2 regions of the Ruminococcus sp. 5_1_39BFAA genome follow, and region 1 is predicted to be linked to the other one. Evidence: predicted binding sites of a transcription regulator. Region 1 holds the regulator's gene; the other holds the start of a gene.

Region 1 (7,329 bases):
CCAGGTTAAAGGTTGGAAAATCAATAAGGCAAAAATAGATGAAATCCACCACATAGCCGCGGAAAACGCGGTCGATAAAATTGCCAAGAGCGCCGGATAACAGAACAAAGAGCACTGTCATAAGCGGCGCATAATATCTGTTCTTCGGAACTTTTATAAAAACATATAGAACTGCAGCAAAAAACAGCAGGCACATGACGATAAAATAGGGGATTTTTCCCTGGAGAAGCCCAAATGCCATTCCGCGGTTTTCCAGATAGGACAGCTCCAACACACCTTTGATCAGTACAAAAGACTCCTGCTCTTTTAATTGTTCAATAGCCAGAAGCTTCGTAATCTGATCCAGAAGTGTCAGGAAAAAAACGCAGATAAAGCCTGTCAATGCCCAGCTAAGTGTGCTGTGTTTCGCGCTGTTCATGCGCAGATCTCCCGAATGCCGGACAAAAGCTCCTGGTCGGTCAGAGTCTTGTCAATAAAGCTCTTTCCGATTCCATCCATAAGGATGAACTTAATATGTCCCTGCTCCATTTTTTTATCTTTTTTGGTAGCTGCCAGAATATCCGAAGCCTCAAGTCCCTCCACAGCCAGTGGAAGGGAATAAGCGCTGCAGCCATTTCGGATCTCCTGGTATTCTTCTTCCGTAAGGAGTCCTCGCTTCATGGAAATATAAGCGGCAGCGATCAGACCTACGCCAACGCACTGTCCGTGGAGAAGCTTAAAGTTCATTAGCTTCTCAACTGCATGACCTACTGTATGTCCAAGATTTAAAAGAGCTCTCTCGCCCTGTTCCTTGGGGTCACGCTCCACAACACCTGCTTTGATAGCACAGCATCGACGGATCATGGTTTTCAGCATATTTATATCCTTGCCCTTTATAACCTCCTGATTGGCGCATACGAAGCGGAAAAACTCACCATCGCAGATTAATCCGGTTTTGAGGATTTCGCCCATTCCGCAGGCAAATTCGCGGTCAGAAAGGGATTTTAGAGCTGCCATATTCATATATACAAGTCTGGGCTGATGAAAAGCGCCCACCATGTTTTTATACTGCTGGAAGTCCACACCTGTCTTTCCTCCTACGCTGCTGTCCACCTGGGCAAGCAAGGTGGTGGGAATCTGTACAAAATCAATACCTCTGAGATAAGTAGCCGCCGCAAATCCTGTCAGATCTCCTACTACGCCGCCGCCCAGCGCAACCAGAATACCCTTTCGGTCCATTTCCTGCTCGATCAGGATACGGTAAAGCTCGCCTACGGTGTCCAGATTTTTCCTTGCCTCACCGGCCGGAAATGTGAAAGTAGTCACGTCCATGGAAACAGGGATGAGTGCTTCACGAACTGCATTTTCGTACAGAGGTCCTACCGTGGAATCCGTCACAATACAAACCTTGCGCCCTGCAATATTTTCATCCTGAAAAGCCTGTGCAAGACAGGAAAAGTCCTCTTCAAAATAGATGGGATAATGGAAATCTCCCTGGCGTTTTACAAGTAATCTTTCATTTGACATGGTGTTGTCCTCCAAACTTTTAAATGTACCGTAATAACCGGACACTGTAACGGCCTTTCTTTGTCTGTCGGGAAATCCCGTCATAGATAAAGCGTCCCTTGCCCCGGACGGAAATTATGTCTCCCTCCTTTGGCTCATAGCCGTTGGAAGAAACAAGCTTTCCGTTTACGAAAACCTGTCCGGCTTCAATAAATGCAACCATACTGCTGCGCGAAGAATTAAAGGCAAGTCCGATCAAAGTATCGAGCCTTACCGAGCTGCAGGTTCCGTTTAACTCCTCAAATCGAGGCTGGGGAAGCAGATCGGGGTCCGCAACCTTTTCTGCCAAAACTGTGGTGTGACGGACGCGGCACAGATTCTCCAAAAAGAAATCCGTCATTTTTCTGAGACAGAAAAGCCAGGCCGTATTTTCCTGTATGAGAATATCGCCGACCACGCTTCTGTCCACTCCAAGATTTAAAATGGCTCCCAGATAATCCCTGTGGGTCAGCTCCTCTGAAAACTTCAGCGCTTTGGGCTGGATTTTCAGACAGTCGATTGGATACTCCCAAGGAAACATAAGAGCATCAGGATGAAAAGCAACCATCTGACGCTCTGCATTTTTATAGCCGCCGTAAAACTCCGGAACCACTCCAAGCTCACGAAAATTCAGGCTATTTATCATATTCTGTTCATTTAAATCAAGAAAATCCGAAAAAGTAACAATGTCTCTCTGATAAGATATGTTAGCCAGCTCCCGGATTCTCTTTCGTAAAAAATCATCTTTTTCCATAGAAATTAATATCCGGCTCTGACGGAAGGAATCGAGCCTCCTAAAATATTCTGCAGATCACCGGTAATATCCACACTGGCAGGCCCAAGGACGAAAATATAGCTGGATATTTTCTGCAGGCTGCCATTTAGGGAATAGCATGCACCGGACGCAAAATCAATGATCCTCTGTGCCAGCTCCACATCAATGCCTTCAAGATTCAGGATCACAGTGGAATTGTCCAATAAGGTATCGGCAATTTCACGGGTATCTTCCATGGAAGCTGGTTTAATCACACAAACCTCCACATTGGATGTCTGACGGTCACGACGGCTGCTGCGCATCGGTGTGATTTTTGAGGATTGTGCAGTGCGTACCGGTTTTTCCGGCTGTTTCGCAGGGGCTTTTGCGGCTGCTGTTTTGGCTGCGGCCTTCGGTTCCTCATCGAAATCATCCAGGTCATCGAAATCATCATCGGATTTTTTGCGGCTGAATTTCTCGAAGAATTTTTTCTTTGGTTTCTCATCCAGATCATCATCCAGAAAATCTCCGTCTTCCTCGTCATCCTCAAAATCTTCGTCTAAAAATTCGTCACCCTCATAATCATCGTTTAACTTAATGGCATCTAAAAATTTATCTAAAACACCCATATTAATCTCCAATCCTAATGTGCTTATCCTAATGAATTATAATTTCTCTCACCGAAGATACCTGTTCCCACACGTACCATCGTAGCGCCCTCCTCAATAGCAACCTGATAGTCTCCGGTCATACCCATGCTAAGAACGCTCATAGTAGTATTATTAATGTTTTTGCCAGCAATGTCAACACTTAATTTTTTTAATTTCCGAAAAACCTCCCTGTTATCCTCTGCATTTTCCACGAAAGGCGCAATGGTCATAAGCCCCTTTACCTCGATATGGGAATAATCGCAAATCTGCATAAGAAGAGGAAGAACCTCCTCTGTTTTAAGGCCAAACTTGCTCTCCTCTTCTGCAACATTGACTTCCAGAAGGATAGGGACACGAACATTTTTTTTGGCTGCTTCCTGCTCAATAGTCTGTGCAAGACGCAAAGAATCGACAGAATGGATCATGGCAACCTTATCCACGATATATTTCACTTTATTTCTCTGCAGATGCCCGATCATATGCCACTGCACATCAGAGGGTAGACGATCATATTTATCCATGATCTCCTGAACCTTGTTTTCTCCAAAGATCCTGGCCCCGGCATCATAAGCTTCCATGAGCATTTCCACCGGTTTTGTCTTACTCACAGCCACCAAAGTGACATCGGAAGTATCTCTTCCTGCTGCTTTGCAGGCTTCCTCAATATTGCTCTGTACCTGCCGTAAATTAGCTGCTAACATGTATAAGCCTCCTTGCTTATCTGTAATTACTGATTTTAATATAATATATCCTGTTCTTTTACCTGACTGGCATCTTTTACAATGTGGTCATAGCGCGAAAGACCGTATGATGTGTCGCGGGATACAATGGCGTACTCTTCGTTCTGATCCAAAATCTCAATCCTGCGGAATACGGCATACCCCTGGTTAATACAGTAAACACCCTCAAGGCTGTCTGTTTCACCCACAATGTATTTTTCATTGGAGCTTTGGCTGATGATCGCATCGCCCTCCTTAAAAGAGCTTTTATCTACAAAATATATATATGAAGGATCTCCGTTTGCCTTTTGGACGGTTTTATCCTCCAGCTTTGCATAGATGGTAGCATTTACAAACGTATTGACCTTGTCGCCGTCCTTATTTGTGTCCACCTTCATAAAGCCAGTAATCTGACGCTCCTCATTGACCGTGGAATAACCAGAAGGAATGGTATAAAATTCCTTTGTCACAATAGAGCTGAGGGGGATCTTAAGACCGCTCACGGTGTTAGTGACAAGCTCTATATCCAGAAAACGGTCTGCCGCATAGCGGATCAGCCCTCTGTTGAAATCAATTTTCCCGTATTTTGAGCCGTCGATCTCCATAATGGAAAAATCGCCGCTCTGGGTCATGTCATCTTTCAGGAATTTTACACGGACTGCCGTGCGGTCGGCGAGCTTGGCAGCTTGCTTGTCGCTTAAAGGAATGATGAGGCTCCATCTCTCATCTGTGATAATGGTATAAACACTATCGCCGGTTTTGACCTGTCCATCCGTCTTCAGGTCTGTCTCATGGTAGGAATTCTGGTCAAAATCCTCTGCCGTGATGGAGTCCACGGTTTTTTCCTCGTATCCGTCACGGGAATAGAGAATGATGCCATCCTCAGACGTCCTGGAGATGTTTTGGTTTCCAAGAGTCACCACATTTGCCTGCACGGAATCACCGCTGGCTGTCATGACCCCTGCATACTGGAGAATGTTTCCCTCCAGCTGGTTTTTAAAGCTGTATGTATTATTAAATTTACTGGGGTTAAAGCCTTTGGAAAAGCTCAGCATATCACTGCGGATCTTTGACAGATCCTCTGCTCCGAGGTTTGTCTCCGCTTCCGGGATCTTTGTGGCGCTTAAGCCGTAAACAGCTCCGTTGGCGTTGATCTTGCTGCCTTCACGGGCATAGTAATTCACATAACCTGAGGATTCTGCCTTGCAGACAGTTTCTTCACGTATGGAGAGTCCTGTGTAAGTCTCGTTTCGCGACAAGGGCCCGGAGGTAACCTGGTAGGATTCAATATGGCTGGATGTGAGATATAAAATCGCACTGAATATCATATACAGAAAAAGAACGCTGAAAATCATGGTGCCGATATTCAGTCCTAAGACTTTTTTGATCTGAACCAGAAAACCGGCCATTTTGCCCGGTTCTTTTTTATTATTATCAGGCAAGTGAATGCCTCCTTCTTTTCTTGTTCTAATGAATACCGGGATATTGTACCATTTTTTGACTCCAAAGACAAGAAAAAGAGACAAGAAAAGGATGATGATTCTGTGAACGGCAAAAAGCGCGAACGTATTTTCCGAATATCTGTTTGCTTTTTTGGCTTAGATGTGGTATGATAAATAAAATATCTGTACTGAAAAGAAATAGAATTGATCAATTTGGAGGTATTCTCTTATGGCATATGGAAAAATCAGCAAGAAACAGCAGGAAATTCTGGAGTATATTAAAAGTGAGATCTTAAACCGCGGTTTTCCGCCTGCTGTACGTGAAATCTGTGAAGCAGTAGGTCTGAAATCAACCTCCTCCGTGCACGCTCATCTTGAAGCGCTGGAAAAAAACGGTTACATACGCAGAGACGCGACGAAGCCCCGGGCTATTGAGATCATTGATGATAACTTTAATCTGGTCCGCCGTGAGGTGGTGAACGTTCCACTTGTGGGTACTGTGGCGGCAGGACAGCCTATCCTTGCTATGGAAAATATAGAGGGATATTTTCCTATACCGGCAGAGTTTATGCCCAATGAACAGAGTTTCATGCTGAAGGTAAAGGGAGACAGTATGGTAAATGCAGGGATTTTTGACGGAGACCAGGTTCTGGTGAAGCAGCAGCCCACAGCTTCTAACGGAGATATTGTTGTGGCACTGGTGGATGATTCCGCTACGGTGAAAACATTTTACAAAGAAAACGGTTACTACCGCCTTCAGCCGGAAAATGACACCATGGACCCGATCATTGTAAATGGCAATTTACAGATTTTAGGAAAGGTATTCGGCGTATTTCGCTTCTATCAGTAAATAACAGCAGAAAAGGCAGCTTCTTTTACCGGAGCTGCCTTAAGCTTTTCAGTCGTTCAAAAATTCATGCATATCCAAAACAGTTCCATCTCTCCAGATTCTTTCCAGATCATAGAAAAGACGGTTTTCCTCATCAAAGACATGTACGATCATGTCGCCGTAATCCATGAGGATCCAGCTTGAATTTTTCGTTCCTTCGATCTGCTTTGCTTCAAATCCGGCTCTGCCAAGCTGCTCCTCCACATTGTCTACAATGGCCTGTACCTGGTTCTGGTTGCTGCCGCTTGCAATGACAAAATAGTCTGCGATCACAGAAACCTCATGGATATCAATTATTTTAATATCTTTTCCCAGTTTGTCATCAATTGCTTTGCAGGCAAGCTTTGCCATCTCTTTTTCTCTGCTCATAGGAACTCTCCTCTCCTGACGAATCGATTCACATTTCCCTGTGAATCGTAACGGTATGTTAGCTTCGTTTCATATGTAAATCCTTGTAATATAAAAATGCGTCCTTTGTGGTCATATCAATTTCCTCCGCATCATCCTCCTCCAGATAGGCAAGGGTGTCCTTCAGGATTTCGTACATACACTCATCCAGATCCTGAAAGGCGATCCTGCGGATCTTCGGGAGATTTGATGCCTTGTAACGCAAGGGCTCGATATAATCGGCAATATAGACAATTTTTTCCAGAAGGCTCATAGCCCGTTTTCCTGTGGTATGATAGGTAATAGCGGACAGAATCTCCTCATCTTTAATTCCGTATTTTTCACGGGCAATGTAAGCGCCAAGCTTAGCATGTAGCAAAAAAGGGTGATCCTTTTCAAATTCAGATACCGGGATTTTATGCTCATTACACATTTTCAGCTTTTTCTTATTAGGAATACATTTTGCGCTGTCATGGAGCAGGCCCGCCGCCTGAGCATCCTGGATATCATAACCGTGTGCCATAGCAAGACAGGCGCATGTATACATCACACCCATTGTATGCTGGTAGCGGTCGTCATCGAGATATTTTGACAGCTTTTTCTGCATTTTTACGAAATCATATTCTGCCATCAGTTGTGCTTCCTTTCCATTCCATATCAAGTACTCTCTCACTCTTCTCCGCCCAGATAAATGCCCTGCTCCTGCATGTAGGCAATTACTTTATCCGGCACATAATAGCGGAGGCTTTTATGCTGGACAGTCCATTCGCGCAAATGCTGACTGGAAACATCGATGTTCATGGTGTCCAAACGAATGAACCGTCCATTATATTTTCGGTTGAGAAGCTCCATTTCACGGTTTAGTTCATCCACCGGAGTATGGTTGCGCACAGCGACAACCAGGGTGCAGGCCTGACAGATCCTGAGAGGTTCTTTCCAGGTCTCAAAGGTGTACAGGGAGTCT
Region 2 (7,329 bases), on a different contig from region 1:
CGGCATCACCTCCACAGGCGTCATTGCAGTAACAAACCGGACCATAGCGGTGGACCCAAATCAGATTCCGTATGGTTCCAAGGTTGTGATTAACGGACAGATTTATGTAGCCGAGGACTGCGGAGGTGCGATCAAGGAAAACTGTATCGATGTCTATGTCGGCAGTCATGAGGAAGGCGAAAGCAAGGGTGTGTTCTATACAGAGGTATATCTTCTGGAAGAATGACAGTTCATCGGCAATATTCTTGGAAATTAGACTAGTCAAGCATGTTTTTATAGTGTATAATAGTTTGGCAGACATTGTGATGAGACAGAAAAAGCATTTATAAATGGTTTTCCCGAAGGATGATGAGCCTGCGGGTATCAGGAGAATAAAAAGATAAAGGTGAAAACAGAGCTATGGTAAAAGTAAAAATCAACAACTGGAAATTGGAGCATTCCATGGACGAAGCCTACAAAGCACTTCGTACCAATATCCAATTCTGCGGTGCAGACAAAAAAGTAATTGCATTTACAAGCTGTACCCCCAATGAAGGAAAGAGTAATGTTACCTTCCATCTGGCAGCATCTCTGGCAGAGAGCGGAAAATCCGTACTTTTGATCGATGCGGACCTTCGTAAATCTGTGTTGATGGGACGAGTTGAGGTGGAAGAGGAGATTATTGGTCTGACTCATTATCTCTCCAAACAGGCAAAGCTTTCTGACGTTATCTGTGCTACGAACATTCCTAAATTCCATATTATTTTTTCAGGAGTAGTATCGCCAAATCCTGCAGAGCTGCTGGGCAGCCGCCTTTTTAAAGAAATGATCCGGCTTGTACGGGATGTGTATGATTATATTATTATCGACACCCCGCCTCTTGGTCGTGTAATCGACAGTGCTGTCATCGCGGACTCCTGTGACGGAACCGTGATCGTGATCGAATCCGGAAGCATCAGTTATCATTTCGTGCAGGAAGTGAAGGCACAGTTGGAAAAATCAAACTGTCCGATCATAGGTGTTGTCCTGAATAAAGTGGACAGTAAAGAATACGGACGCTATGGTAAGTACGGAAAATATGGAAAATACGGCAAATACGGCAAGTATGGAGAGTACTGATACTCCACCGGAATTTACTTGAACATGAAGATTGAACATAATATAGAAACGGGCTGAGTATAGAATGAAAGGTATTTATGATATCCATTGTCATATTGTTCCGGGAGTTGATGACGGCTCCAAGAATCTGGAAATGTCCCGCTGGATGCTCCAGAAGGAATATGACGAAGGAGTGCGGCATATCATTGCCACACCGCATTTTCGGTACGACATGTTTGAGCCGCCGCTGAATGTGGTAAAGAAACAGTTTTTGAGAGTAAGGGCGATAGCTGAGGAGATCGGCATTGAGATGTACCTTGGCTGCGAGCTTCACGCGAGCATGGATATGGCAGGCTGCTTAAAGAGCGGAGAGCGCCTTACCATGGCAGGTTCCCGGTATGTTTTGACAGAGTTCAGCACCATAGATGAAAAATCTTATATCAGAGACAGGTGTCAGGAACTGATACGCCGGGGCTATTATCCCATCATCGCGCATGTAGAGCGTTATCGTGCGGTAAAGGGAGATTTAGATTTTGTAGACGAGCTTAGAAATATGGGGGCATACATTCAGGTAAATACAGACAGCATCACCGGAAAGGACGGCTTTACAGCAAAGCATTTTTGCAAAAAGCTGATCAAGGAGGATTTGCTGGATTTTGTAGGCACGGACGGACATGACAAATCCAAACGTGTTCCGGAAATCGGCAGGTGCTGTGACCAGATAGAAAAAATGATGGGTTCCCGTTACGCAAAGAAAATTTTTATAGACAATCCAAAGAAAATTACAGGGTGATGGAGAGAAAGAATGGAAAATCAGGTTATAAACAATAGCGAGGAAATTGAAATTGATTTAGGGGAAATATTTCACCTTATCCTTAGTAAGCTTGGCATCATTATCCTTTCGGGAATTATTCTGGGTGTGGTTTCCATTATCGGGACGATGCTCCTGATTACCCCGCAGTATGAGTCCACCACTAAGATCGTGGTGCTGACCAAGCAGGACAGCAATACATTGACGAGCCAGGATATGCAGACCAGTGCACAGCTGACCAAGGACTATGCGGTTCTGATCACAAGCCGTACGGTACTGGAGGGAGCGATCGCACAGCTTAATCTGAATATGAGCTACGAACAGCTTTTGAAAAAGCTTTCCGTGGAAACAGCTACTGATACACGAATCGTTTCTATTGTTGTAAAAGATGAGGATCCATATACAGCAAGCCAGATTGCGAATGCAGTCCGCGATATGGCGGCAGAACATATCCAGGCTGTTATGGATATCCAGGCTGTTAATGTGGTAGACAGTGCAAATATACCAAGTGAGAAAGCAAGCCCGAGCTTTTCCAAGAATGGAATTATCGGTGGGCTTCTGGGCGTGATCATTGCCATGGCAGTTGTGATCATCGTTTATCTCACAAATGATACCATTAAGACAGAGGAAGATGTGGAGCGTTACCTGGCATTAAGCGTTTTGGGAAATATACCGCTTATGGCAGAAGAGACAAAATCAAAAAGACAAAAATCAAGGAAGCGCCGAAAATAAAAATGGCTGAGCCATAGAGTAAAGTTATTTACAAACTATTTAAGAAAAAGCAAGGGAGTAAGCTTGAGATGCGTAAATGGTTGGTAGTGTTCATGGCGGTAATTGCGGCAGGTCTTGTAGGTGCGATGGTGTGGCTATATACCATGGCTGACAGCAAGGGACCGGAAATCGTTGTGGAAAGCGGTAAAAATAATATATACAGCCAGGATATGACGACAGAAGAACTTTTAGAAGACGTAAAGGCGGTAGATGAAAAAGACGGAGATGTTTCCGATACCTTGAAGGTTGAGAATATTTATCCCAATAGTAACGGGGATAAGGTCACTGTTGTTTATGTGGCAAAAGACAGCAGCAACAATGTTACTAAGTTTACTTACTATATGACAACAGATGGGAAGAAGGATTCCGGAGAATCTGAGTCTGAAGGAGAAGAAAAGCAGAAAAAAGCAGATACTTCTGAGGAAAGAGATGAATCAGAAGATCTCGATATGCCGGAAGAAAGCGATGGAGAGACTGAAGACGAAGAGCAGGAGGAGTCAGAGGAGAATCTGACAGAAGAGGAAAAGGCTCAGAAGCGGGAAGAAGAAAAAATTTCCAAGCTGAATCCTCAGGATCCACGCTTTTATCTTACAACCTATTATCTGAAGATCGCAAAGGGCACATCCATTGACAGGCTGAGTTATGTGAAGGATATTGAGGATGATACGGATGCTACCAATGAGCTTTACCGTAAGATTCAGATTACTGGCAATGTAGACGTAAACACACCGGGAACCTATGAACTTACATATTATGTAGTGGACTCTGCGGGAAATTCTTCTAACGGAGCAGTGTTGACGGTTGTGGTTGAATAAACCGGAGGAAAAGAAAGATGTTTGACACTCACAGAAAAATTCTGAATTGGGCGGCAGCAGTATTTTTGGTCGGAGCAGTATGCTTCGGCCATTTCTCCATTGGGGAGGTTCAGGCTGCTGAAGCCAGCTCTGAGACAGAGGAGCAACAGAAGGCGGACACGGAAATCATGGAGGATGAGGATATTATCAATATCCTTCTGATCGGCCAGGACAGACGGGAAGGCGAAGACAGGCAGCGTTCGGATACCATGATTCTTGCCACAATGAACAAAAAGGATAAATGTATCAGCCTTACCTCTTTTATGAGGGACTTATATGTGCAGATACCCGGTTACCAGGATAATCGCATTAATGCCGCTTATTCTTTTGGCGGAATGGAATTGTTGGATGAAACCATAGAAACAAATTTCGGAATTCATATTGACGGAAATGTGGAGGTGGATTTCGAGGTTTTTCAGACACTGGTAGATAAAGTGGGAGGAATTGATCTGGAGCTGACGCAGGCGGAGGCAGATTACATCTGCGGACGTGATCAGAGCGTGTTATATCCTCAGCCATTTAACAGTGAATGGGATCTGCAGGAAGGAGTCAATCACTTAAATGGAGAGCAGGCGCTGATCCATGCCAGAAACCGCTCCATAGGAAATTCAGATTACCGCCGTACGGAACGTCAGAGGGATGTGGTCATGGCGGCATTCGACAAACTGAAGGATGCAGGAATCATCACGCTGGGAAGTCTGATAAAGGATGTCCTTCCTATGGTGACGACTGATATTTCATTGGATGAAATGCTGGGGTATGCGATCGATGTTCTGGGAATCGGGGCTGATGATCTGCAGTCTTACCGTATTCCTATAGATGGGGCCTATAGTTCCGCAAAAATCCGCGGAATGCAGGTTCTGGTTCCGGATTTGGGAAAAAACCGGGAATATCTTCGGGAAATTTTGTATGGGACAGTGGAGAATGACCATCAGGAAGAGAATGAATCATGATTCAGAGTATTGACACTTCGGTTTTACTGTTTATTCAGGAGTACATCCGAAATGAAGCATTTCACGGCTTCTGGAGGGGCATAACCTTTTTGGGAGAGGTGGGCTGGTTCTGGGTGGCGCTGGCACTGGTGCTGATGATTCCCAGGCAGACAAGACGGGTTGGCTTTACCGCTCTTTTGGCTGTGGGAATCGGGGCGCTTATGACAAATGTTTGTCTGAAAAATCTTTTTGCCAGGCCAAGACCATACGATGCCTGTGCAGCTATTATACCGCTGGTGGAGAAATTGTCGGACTATTCCTTTCCGTCAGGGCATACCTGTGCATCTTTTGCCAGCGCCTTTATTTATTGGCGGATGCTGCCGAAAAAGTTCGGAATAGCGGCGATGATATTAGCTGTATTGATTACTTTTTCCAGATTGTATCTGGGGGTGCATTATCCTACAGATGTGCTGGGAGGATTTTTCGTGGGACTGGCGGCAAGCATTCTGGCGTTTGCCCTTGTGAACCGGTATTGGAAAACAAAAGAAAAGATATGAGAAAAAGGGTTACTGTTCACTCCGTTCACAGCAACACGCTCCGCGGGATATCCCGAGTGAACAGTAACGAAAAAGGTACTGGAAAATCATAGTAGGTTTCCAGTACCTTTTTTATTAGCACGAATGTGTGTCTGGATGTAACTTCCTATTGAAAACGAACGAATGTTCTGATATAATGTGTGAAACAAGGAGGAACAAACGTTTGGAAAAACTGATATTTCATGTGGATGTAAACAGCGCCTTCTTGTCGTGGGAGGCGGCATACAGACTTTATCACCTGGGCGGGACGCTGGATCTTCGTACTATTCCATCTGCTATCAGCGGCAATATTGCTATGCGTCATGGAATTATTCTGGCAAAAAGCCTGCCAGCGAAGAAGTACGGGATTTATACAGGGATGAGTGTGGTGGAAGCGCTGGAAAGATGTCCGGAGCTTATGACAGCACCGCCTAATTATTCGCTTTATGAGAAATGTTCCCACGCATTTTTGGATATACTAAGGGAATATACACCGGATGTAGAGATTTATTCTATTGACGAGGCATTTATGGATATGACAGAAACCGTCCATCTATTCGGCACTCCCAGGGAGACAGCCTGTGCCATAAAGGACCGCATACGGGAGGAGCTGGGTTTTACAGTGAATATCGGAATTTCTGTGAATAAGCTTCTGGCAAAGATGGCAGGAGAGCTAAAAAAACCGGATTTGGTCCACACCATATTTCCAGGGGAAATTGCGGAAAAAATGTGGCCATTGCCAGTGGAAGAGCTGTTTTTTGCCGGCAGAGCTACCACGAAGAAGCTTCATGCCATGGGAATCTACACGATAGGAGAGCTGGCGAAGGCTGACAGGGAACTTCTGAGATGCCATTTGAAACAGCAGGGGGAAACTGTCTGGAACTTTGCAAATGGGATTGATTTTTCCGAAGTAATAGCGGAAGCTCCGCCGCAGAAAGGATATGGCAATTCGACCACCACACCTTTTGACGTTGAGGACGCTGGCACAGCAAGATTGGTTCTTTTAGCACTGGCGGAAACTGTGGCATCCAGACTTCGTGAGAATCAGGCGGAGGCAGAGATTATTTCCGTGGGAGTCAAAAGCTCTGCGCTAAAATATGCGAGCCATCAGATGATACTGACAAATCCTACTAATATTACGTGGGAGATTTATCAGTATGCCTGTGAACTTTTGGATCAGCTTTGGGATAAAGAGACACCGATCCGTCAAATGGGTATCCATACCAGCAGACTGAGCCAGGAAACAGGAAATCGCCAGTTGGATCTGTTTGATAACACGGACTATATAAAATTGGAAAAGCTGGACAGAACCATAGATACCATTCGCAGACGATATGGAATTGATGCAGTGAAAAGGGCTGTTTTTATCAGTGATACAGCACGGGGGCATCCGGGAGCCAGGGCACTGGATCATATGGAGGGAGGAATTTCCAGGGAGAAGCGGGTAGTAGATTATTCGAGACTGGTGATTCAGTAAGTTTGTTTAGTTGATGTGACAGGAATGGAGGTGCTAAGTATGGGAATGGGTATCGGGATTAACTCTCAGAAGCCTGATGAGGGACAGGTAAGGGGCAGACAGAGCAGCGTGGCATGTTATGTCTGGTTTACCAGCCGGGGAGAGGTCATGCCCAAAATGATAAAATTTTGCGATGAAGATGGCGAAATTCATACAATTTCCCATGTGCATGTAATTTCCAGCGAGCAGAAAAATTATTGCGGCATTCCCACATTGGAGTTTTGTTGCAACGCTGAGATTTCAGCAGTGAGATATGAATTTCTGCTTTTATACTACACAGAACGGCAGGAGTGGAAGCTTGTGTGGAGAGCATGAAAGTACGGAGTAAAAGGCTATTTTTACGCGGATTTTACAGATGTGAGATTGTGAGGGGGCTTTTTTCATGCTATAATGTAGCTATTTAGTGATGTAAGCTGGAAGAGCAGCATGGACTGCGGCGGTACGGCACAAGCGAAAGTGATAGTCGGGTGAAAATATGGATAATAAAGAAAATACAAAATCAGAAATAATTGAAAAAATCAGAAAGGATATGCGGAAAGACCAGTATCTTTTACAATGTCAGTATGCGATCAGCATTGTGGAGGCAAAGGCGAAGATCATTGATGAGCAGCTATCCTTGAAGTACCAGAGGGAAAGCGTGAGAAGCATTACAGGAAGGATAAAATCGCCGGAGAGCATTTACGCCAAACTGATGCGGAAGGAGCTGGATACGGATTTAAAAACCGCACAGAAAACTCTGAATGACCTGATCGGAGTGCGTATCGTTTGTCTTTTTCTGGATGATGTGTACGAG

The links. Region 1 encodes LexA, which represses DNA repair genes until DNA is damaged. Its sites were predicted from a motif close to CNAACANNTGTTNG; they were not measured.
Region 2: ACESZH_RS16735 (DNA polymerase IV) is a predicted target of LexA. The motif match lies at 5,158-5,171, and genes of this name have one in related genera.

The regions. Positions count from the first base shown of each region.
Region 1 is NZ_CAXSVO010000011.1:10,966-18,294, forward strand. It holds gene lspA (signal peptidase II) at 1-418, opposite strand, end outside; gene aroB (3-dehydroquinate synthase) at 415-1,506, opposite strand; gene ACESZH_RS12695 (RNA-binding protein) at 1,526-2,278, opposite strand; gene ACESZH_RS12700 (cell division protein SepF) at 2,284-2,907, opposite strand; gene ACESZH_RS12705 (YggS family pyridoxal phosphate-dependent enzyme) at 2,931-3,629, opposite strand; gene ACESZH_RS12710 (HlyD family efflux transporter periplasmic adaptor subunit) at 3,665-5,089, opposite strand; gene lexA (transcriptional repressor LexA) at 5,319-5,939, shown strand; gene rsfS (ribosome silencing factor) at 5,988-6,347, opposite strand; gene yqeK (bis(5'-nucleosyl)-tetraphosphatase (symmetrical) YqeK) at 6,406-6,996, opposite strand; gene nadD (nicotinate-nucleotide adenylyltransferase) at 7,035-7,329, opposite strand, start outside.
Region 2 is NZ_CAXSVO010000019.1:8,032-15,360, reverse strand. It holds gene ACESZH_RS16770 (3D domain-containing protein) at 1-226, shown strand, start outside; gene ACESZH_RS16765 (polysaccharide biosynthesis tyrosine autokinase) at 400-1,098, shown strand; gene ACESZH_RS16760 (CpsB/CapC family capsule biosynthesis tyrosine phosphatase) at 1,163-1,870, shown strand; gene ACESZH_RS16755 (YveK family protein) at 1,883-2,620, shown strand; gene ACESZH_RS16750 (immunoglobulin-like domain-containing protein) at 2,689-3,474, shown strand; gene ACESZH_RS16745 (LCP family protein) at 3,492-4,466, shown strand; gene ACESZH_RS16740 (phosphatase PAP2 family protein) at 4,463-5,002, shown strand; gene ACESZH_RS16735 (DNA polymerase IV) at 5,205-6,497, shown strand; gene ACESZH_RS16730 (hypothetical protein) at 6,537-6,851, shown strand; gene ACESZH_RS16725 (GTP pyrophosphokinase family protein) at 7,012-7,329, shown strand, end outside.